DNA from 2 places in the Bradyrhizobium sp. CIAT3101 genome. Region 2 is predicted to be linked to the other one. Evidence: predicted binding sites of a transcription regulator. Region 2 holds the regulator's gene; the other holds the start of a gene.
The links. Region 2 encodes PhoB, which activates phosphate uptake and scavenging genes when phosphate is short. Its sites were predicted from a motif close to TGTCATNNANCTGTCAT; they were not measured.

Region 1 (4,211 bases), 3.7 Mb from region 2:
TCCCGCGCATCGACGAGGTCATTGCGAAGCTGGCGGCACATTGGATCGTGACTGTCTGCACCGCGCGGATTGACCTTGCCGTCTGACGCTCTCAACGCTCAATGTACGGCGCCGGGCGCAAGCTCGCCACGTCGCGCGTTGGCGCAGAGCGGATCAGTCGTGCGATTTTGCAATGATGGCATTGTGCAGGTGTTTTGCCCGACGTGTCAAACGACGAGTCAAACCGCGTGCCAGGGCGCTAGTGGTCGCGAATCTAAATTCTTGGACGATCTCTACTGTGCATGGGGTTGTTTTCGACGTTTTGTCGAGAGCGCCCGTCAGGCGCTCTCCGTCTCCCGGTGCACGTCGTGCACGACGAGCCCCATGCCTTCGTCGGGCATCTTGATCCAGTCGCGGCGCTTCAGCGTGCGCTTGGTGTCCTCGTAGCCGCTTGTCCAGTGCTCGCGCATCGAGGTGCCCGAGAATTCGTGGTCCTTGGCATCGCCCTCGTAGGCTTTCTGCTGGTAGATCAGGTGCAGGATCGCGATCTCCGGCATCCGGCGCAGGCTCGATTTCAGCTGGCGGTCCTCGTCGGAGAGCTGCTCGTCCGGGATCTTCGCCAAGGCCTTGTAGAGCAGCACCTTGAGATTATGCGTGCGCCGATAGACGTCGGTGTTATGGCGGGTGCGCGAGGAATACATGATGTCCTTGTGGCGGGCCATCACGTCCTGGATCGAGCGCGGCAGCACACCGCGCGCGCTGAACAGGTCGACCTGGAACACCAGCGAATTGATCGCGTCCTCCTGGTCGAGCAGGTGCTGCAGCGGCGTGTTGGAGACGATGCCGCCGTCCCAGAAATGATCGGTGCCGATCCGCACCATCGGCAGCGCCGGGGGCAGGGCGCCGGAGGCCATGATGTGCTCCGGCTCGATCTCGTCATGGGCGTTGTCGAAATAGATGAAGTTGCCGGAGAGCACGTTCACCGCGCCGACTGCGAAGCGGATCTTCTTTTCGTTGATGAGGTCGAAATCGACGAGCTCGAGCAAGGTCGCCTTCAACGCGGCCGTGTCGTAGTAGCTGGTCGCGGTCTTGGCGCCGACCGGGCTGAACCAGGGATTGACCTGGTGCGGCGTGAAGAAGCCGGGCTGGCCCATCGCCGATGTCATCCAGGAGCTGTAGAGGTTGCGCCACTGGCGGAAGATGTCGCCGTCCGGCGTGTAGTGCCAGATCTTGCGGTTGGTGATGCGCTCCCAGAAGATGCGCAGCGCTTCGAGCCGCTTCTCCGGTTTGTTGCCGGCGATGATGGACGAGTTGATCGCGCCGATCGAGACGCCGGTGACCCAGTCGGGCTCGATGCCGGCCTCGTGCAGCGCCTGGTAGACGCCGGCCTGGTAGGCGCCGAGCGCGCCGCCGCCCTGCAGGACCAGCGCGACGCGATCGCAGCGTTCGGGCCGCCAGCCCCGCGCGGGCGGCTGATGGATGTGTCGGTTGCGACGTGCGAGCGTCCATGGCGATACCTCCAGCCTTCGCCGGACGATTGCGGCCGGTGGTGACGGCGTGATGACAAAGCAGGCCGATGCCGCCTTTGCATGCAGGTCAACCGCGACGGGAATGGCCGGAGGTCGTGTCCCTGACGGAAATCGGTCACATCGCAGTCAATGACGGCAGCTAGCAATCTGCGTGAAGTCGGAACTTACCGGATCACCAGAGGAGACAGCGATGCGCAGGGAAGACGTGCTGAGGCTTCCGTCCATGCCGGCCGCCGGGCCGAGCTATCCGGCCGGCCCGTACCGCTTCGTCAACCGCGAATTCCTGGTGATCACCTACGAGACCGACCCGGACCTGATCCGTGCCGGCCTGCCTGAGCCGCTGGAGCCGATCGACCAGCCGATCGTACACTACGAATGGATCAAGATGCCGGACTCCTCCGGCTTCGGCAGCTACACCGAATCCGGCCTCGTGATCCCGGCGCGGCTGCACGGCGAGGAGGTCAACTTCGTCTCGCAGATGTATCTCGACGATGATCCGCCGATTGCGGCGGGCCGCGAGATCTGGGGCTTCCCGAAGAAGTACGCCCACCCGAAACTCGAGATCGTCAAGGATACACTGACGGGCACGCTTGAATATGCCGGCCAGCTCGTCGCCATGGGCACGATGGGCTACAAGCACGAGAGCATGGCCGGCAACGGCGATCTCACCCGCGCCACGCTGTCGAAGACGCAAATCAATTTGAAGATGATCCCCGGCGTCGACGGCCATCTCGAGGTCTGCCAGCTCGTCGCGATCAACCTGATCGACATCGTGCCGAAGGGGTCCTGGATGGGTCCCGGCCGGCTGCATCTGGTGCCGCACGTCAACGCGCCGGTTGCGGATTTCCCGGTCCGCCGCTGCATCGGCGCGCATCACTACATCGCCGACCTGACACTGCCGTTCGGCCGCGTCGTGCACGATTACATCAAGGAAGCCCAGGCCGCGACGGGGCTCGCCGCGGAATAGGGCGGCGCGCCATCATCAAACTGTAACACTGGCGTAATTGACTGCACGGAGGACCCGGAGGAGGCCAATAACGGCCCCCCGGGATTGGGCTGCAATGATGTGGGGTCAGCATGGCCGAGCCGGCAATGCTTGTCAGCGCGACATCGGATGTCGCGCCTGTCATTCCTGGACTGGTATGGGCGTTTCGTTTGCATGGCGACGGCAGCGCCGAGGCGCTGCCGATCGACCAGCCGATCGAGTTCAGCCATGATGGCCGGCTCTGGCTGCATTTCAATTTGACAGATGGTCGCGTGCGGCCGTGGATCGCAGCATCACAGCTGCCGCCGCTGGCGCGCGATCTCTTGCTGTCGAGCGACACGTTCCAGCAGCTTCACGTCATCGACCATTGCGTCTACGGCGTGTTCTCCGATCTGGTTCGCGACATCGATGCTGCAACGGAAGAGACCGCGTTCCTGCGCTTCGCCATGACCGAGCATCTCCTGGTCTCCGGCCGTCACCAGGCGCTTTGCTCGGCGGATGCGACGCGCCGCGTGCTCGAAGGCGGCTACCGCGTCGACAACGTCGCCCATCTCCTGGAAAAGATCGTCGACGAGGTCGCCGACACGCTCGATCGGATGGCCGACAAGCTCGGCCAGGAAATCGACGGCATCGAGGAACGCATCCTCGCCGATGAAGCCAAGCCGGAGATGCGCCGCACGCTCGGGCGCTTGCGCCGGACCTGCGTGCGGCTGCATCGTCAGCTCACCGGCCTGCGCGTACTGTTCCACCGGCTCGACCAGAAGAACACCGATCATCTGTCGCCGGGGCTTCGTATTCAGGCCGGCAAGCTCGCCCAGCGGCTCGACGGGCTCGACCACGACATCGTCGAGCTGCGCGAGCGCAGCCGCCTGCTCGAGGAGGAGCTGCGCTTCAAGAACGAGGAGGAGAGCAATCGCCACCTCCACACGCTCTCGATCGTGACGACGCTGCTGCTGCCGCCGACGCTGATCACCGGCATCTTCGGCATGAACACCAAGGGCCTGCCGCTCACCGACGTGGACGAGGGTTTTCTCTGGGCGGCGGCGCTGATGGTGAGCTCGATCGGCCTTGCCTATCTGTTCATGCGTCGCACGGGCATTTTCAAGAAGTAGCGCGGGCCAGACGGTGTCGGCCGTGAATGCGATTGCCCCAACATTGGCGTTGCGACGCTCGCTCGTGATCGCCGTGGTGCTGTTCGCGAGCACCAGCGCATTCGCCGGCGCCAAGGACGAGAGCGCCGCCGACTGGCTGTTCCCGAAATGGTTCAACGAATGGCATGACGGGCTCGCCAACAAGGGACTGAATTTCGGCGCGACCTATATTGCCGACAATATCGGCAATGTCTCGGGCGGGGTCTCGCGCGGCGCCATCCATTTCGGCCGGCTCGATCTGTCGGTCGATGCCGATCTCGACAAGCTCGTCGGCTGGACCGGCGGACGCTTCTACGCCAACGGCTACATCATCTACGGTCGCGGGCTCAGCCGGAACTACATCCAAAATCTCGCCACCATCAGCGAGATCGAGGCGCTGCCAGATCAGCGGCTCTACAACGCCTATTTCGAGCAGAGCTTCTTCAACGACCGCCTCAATATCAGGGCCGGCCAGCAGGCGGCCGACGTCGAGTTCTTCGACAGCCAGACCGACGACCTCTTCATCAACGGCACCTTCGGCTGGCCCGCCATCAAGGCGACCAATTTGCCGGCCGGCGGCCCGGCGCC
Region 2 (4,211 bases):
CGCGTCTCCGGTCAGCTGATGCTCGACCAGACCAACATCCTCGATCCCAAGCTCGACCTCAATCTGCTGCGCGCCCGCGTCGGCATGGTGTTCCAGAAGCCGACGCCGTTCCCGATGACGATCTACGAGAACATCGCCTTCGGCATCCGTCTCTACGAGAAGATCTCGAAGTCGGAGATGGACGATCGCGTCGAGAAGGCCCTGCGCGGCGGCGCGCTGTGGAACGAGGTCAAGGACAAGCTGAACGCCTCCGGCCTGTCGCTCTCCGGCGGCCAGCAGCAGCGCCTCTGCATTGCCCGCACCGTCGCGGTGCGGCCCGAGGTGATCCTGTTCGACGAGCCCTGCTCGGCGCTCGATCCGATCTCGACCGCGAAGGTCGAGGAGCTGATCCAGGAGCTGTCCGAGAATTACACGATCGCGATCGTGACCCACAACATGCAGCAAGCGGCTCGCGTCTCCGACAAGACCGCCTTCATGTATCTCGGCGAGTTGATCGAGTTCGACGACACCAGCAAGATCTTCACGTCGCCGTCCGACCGGCGCACGCAGGATTACATTACCGGCCGGTTCGGCTGAGGAGACAGGACATGGGTTCTGAACATACCGCAAAGGCCTTCGACACCGACCTCCAGGAGCTCACGCGCCTGGTCGCCGAGATGGGCGGCATCGCCGAGCGCATGATCGTCGATTCCGTCGACGCGCTGATCCGCCGTGATATCGCGCTCGGCCAGCGCGTCGTCACCATCGACGCCGAGCTCGACGCGCTGCAGAAGAAGATCGAGGAACGCGCCGTGCTCACGATCGCGCGCCGCCAGCCGATGGCGGTGGATCTGCGCGAAATCGTCGGCGCCATGCGCGTCGCGACCGATCTCGAACGCATCGGCGACCTCGCCAAGAACATGGGCAAGCGCGTCGCGGCGCTGGAGACGGATTTCCATCCGCTCAAGCTGTTCCGCGGCCTCGAGCACATGACCGACCTCGTGCAGCAGCAGGTCAAGTCGGTGCTGGACGCATATGCCGCGCACGATCTGCCGGCGGCGATGGCGGTGTGGAAGGGCGACGAGGAAGTCGACGCCATCTGCACCTCGCTGTTCCGCGAGCTCCTCACCTATATGATGGAGGACCCGCGCAACATCTCGTTCTGCATCCATCTGATGTTCTGCGCCAAGAACATCGAGCGGATCGGCGACCACGCCACCAACATTGCCGAGACCGTGTTCTACATGATCGAAGGCCAGGCCATCACCGACAAGCGACCGAAGGGCGACATGACGACCTTCGCCACCACGGTCCCCAATACTTGAATCCTTAAGGAGCGACGACCCAATGGGCGCACGCATTATGGTGGTTGAAGACGAGGAAGCTCTCACCGAGCTCCTCCGCTACAACCTCGAGGGCGACGGCTATGACGTCGAGACGGTGATGCGCGGCGACGACGCCGACACCCGCCTCAAGGAGCACATCCCCGATCTGATCGTGCTCGACTGGATGCTGCCGGGGCTTTCCGGCATCGAGCTGTGCCGCCGGCTGCGGACGCGGTCCGACACCAAGCAGCTGCCGATCATCATGCTCACCGCGCGCGGCGAGGAGAGCGAGCGGGTGCGGGGCCTTGCGACCGGCGCCGACGACTACATCGTCAAGCCGTTCTCGGTGCCCGAGCTGCTGGCCCGCGTGAAGGGTCTGCTGCGGCGCGCAAGTCCCGAGCGGCTCGCAACCGTGCTCGCTTTCGGTGACATCGAGCTCGATCGCGAAAAGCGCCGCGTGGCGCGCTCGGGCCGGCCGATCGATCTCGGCCCCACCGAATATCGCCTGCTGGAGTTTTTCCTGGAGCACCCCGGTCGCGTGTTCTCGCGCGAGCAGCTGCTCGACAGCGTCTGGGGCCGCGACATCTATATCGACGAGCGCACCGTCGACGTGCATATCGGTCGCCTGCGCAAGCTGCTCAATCTTGGTCGCGAGCAGGATCCGATCCGCACGGTGCGCGGTGCGGGCTATGCGCTCGATGACCGGTTTGCAAAGGCCGAGCAGGCCTAAGGCTCTTGCAAGCAGACAAAATAAAAAGCGCGCTGGATGGCGCGCTTTTTTATTTCCCCGGTCGTCCCGGCCTTGTGCCGGGACGAGATTACCTGGATGCGCTTACCGCGTGCCAGGCTTCGCCGGCGCCCGCCGCCGATCCGCTGCCGGCTGATACGCCACCCGCGAGTGCTGGGCGCAGTAGGGCAGGCCGGAGAGCGCCTTGCCGCCGCAGAAGAAGAAATCCGGGCTCGAGGGATCGCCGACCGGCCAGTGGCAGGTCGCCTCGTTCAATTCGAGCAGCGACAGCCGCTGGCTCATCGGCACCACGTTGTCGTAGGTGACCGGTTCAGCCTCGACTTCGACCTCGAAGGCCTGCGCCAGCGCGGTATTGCCACGCGCGATGGGCCTGCTCACCCGCATCATGTGCTGCGCCGGACGCGCCTTGCGCGGCCGCGGAGCTGCCGAAGACGGGCTCTTGGCGCGGCCCGACAGGCCGAGCCTGTGCACCTTGCCGATCACGGCGTTGCGGGTGACATTCCCAAGCTCAGCGGCGATCTGGCTGGCCGAAAGTCCGGCCTCCCAGAGCTTTTTCAACTGCTCGACGCGATCGTCGGACCAGGTCAAAACCGTCATTGTAACCTTTCCTTCGCCGCGCGCCTGCCATCCTGGGGCGGCACGACGAATGCCTAAGCTTCGAAAAACCCGTGCCGCCAGAATCCCTTAAGGTTCGCCGGGCGCAATGAGCCGCCCGAACGTTTACGCCGGTACATGAGGACTTTTGGGATCAGAACCGCTGCACGAGATGTCGTATCTGACAAGGCAAACGCTACAATATGGCGTGACTCACGCGCAAGAGTCCGACGACTCGCTTCCACATGTTCCGTGGCCAAAAACCCGCAAATCCGGCACCGCAAGACTACGGAATCAGCGTTTCGCGGGGCTTTCCGGGCGGCATTGACACCATTGGTGCCAGGCATAAGATGGCGATGCGTGCCGCCCTTAAAAGGCGGCACGTTTCGTTTTCCGGACCAATGATGCGCTGCGCAACGCACGCTCAGGCCGTCCGAAACATCCAAAGAGACCATCATGACCAACAGCGTAGCACCGCATTTGCTCCCCGTTTTCGCCAGGGCCGACATCGGTTTTGAGCGCGGTGAAGGCGTCTGGTTGATCGCGACCAATGGCGATCGCTATCTCGATTTCACCTCGGGCGTTGCAGTGAATGCGCTCGGCCATGCCCATCCCGTGCTGGTCAAGGCGCTGCAGGAGCAGGCGACAAAACTCTGGCACATGTCGAACCTGTTCCAGAGCCCGGATGGCGAGAAGCTCGCGGCGCGTCTCTGCAACGAGAGTTTTGCCGACTTCGTGTTCTTCTGTAATTCCGGCGCCGAAGCGCTGGAGGGCGTGATCAAGCTGGTCCGCCACCATCACTTCTCCAAGGGGCATCCGGAGCGCTACCGCATCATCACCTTCGAAGGCGCCTTCCACGGTCGGACGCTGGCGACGCTGGCCGCGACCGGCTCGGCAAAATATCTCGAAGGTTTTGGCCCGCCGATGGACGGTTTCGACCAGATCCCGCATGGCGACATCGAGGCCGTGAAGAAGGCGATCGGTCCGCAGACCGCCGGTATCCTGATCGAGCCGATCCAGGGCGAGGGTGGCGTGCGTTCGGCGCCTCCCGGCTTCCTCAAGGCGCTGCGCCAGCTCTGCGACGAGAAGGGCCTGCTGCTCGCCTTCGATGAAGTGCAGACCGGCATGGGCCGCACCGGCGATCTCTTCGCCCATCGGCGCACCGGCGTCACGCCTGACGTGATGTCGCTGGCGAAGGCGCTCGGCGGCGGCTTCCCGATCGGCGCGGTGCTGGCGACCGCGGAAGCGGCCTCCGGCATGGGGCCCGGCTCGCACGGCTCGACCTTCGGCGGCAATCCGCTGGCGATCTCGGCTGCGAACGCAGTGCTCGACGTCATGCTCAAGCCCGGCTTCTTCGACCATGTGCAGAAGATGTCGCTGCTGCTGAAGCAGAAGCTTGCTTCCGTGATCGACCGTCATCCCGATGTCGTCAGCGAAGTTCGCGGCGAGGGGCTCCTGATCGGCATCAAGGCCGTGGTGCCCTCCGGCGATCTGGTCGCAGCACTTCGCAACGAAAAACTGCTCACCGTCGGGGCCGGCGACAATGTCGTGCGCTTCCTGCCGCC

Region 1: a site for PhoB is predicted at 1,529-1,545, ahead of QA645_RS25400 (acetoacetate decarboxylase). Genes of this name have one in related genera too.

What each region holds. Positions count from the first base shown of each region.
Region 1 covers NZ_CP121634.1:5,332,962-5,337,172, reverse strand. The annotation lists gene QA645_RS25405 (patatin-like phospholipase family protein) at 318-1,460, opposite strand; gene QA645_RS25400 (acetoacetate decarboxylase) at 1,699-2,475, shown strand; gene QA645_RS25395 (transporter) at 2,586-3,605, shown strand; gene QA645_RS25390 (carbohydrate porin) at 3,637-4,211, shown strand, end outside.
Region 2 covers NZ_CP121634.1:9,080,698-9,084,908, reverse strand. The annotation lists gene pstB (phosphate ABC transporter ATP-binding protein PstB) at 1-576, shown strand, start outside; gene phoU (phosphate signaling complex protein PhoU) at 588-1,304, shown strand; gene phoB (phosphate regulon transcriptional regulator PhoB) at 1,327-2,034, shown strand; gene QA645_RS42060 (GcrA family cell cycle regulator) at 2,137-2,649, opposite strand; gene QA645_RS42055 (aspartate aminotransferase family protein) at 3,103-4,211, shown strand, end outside.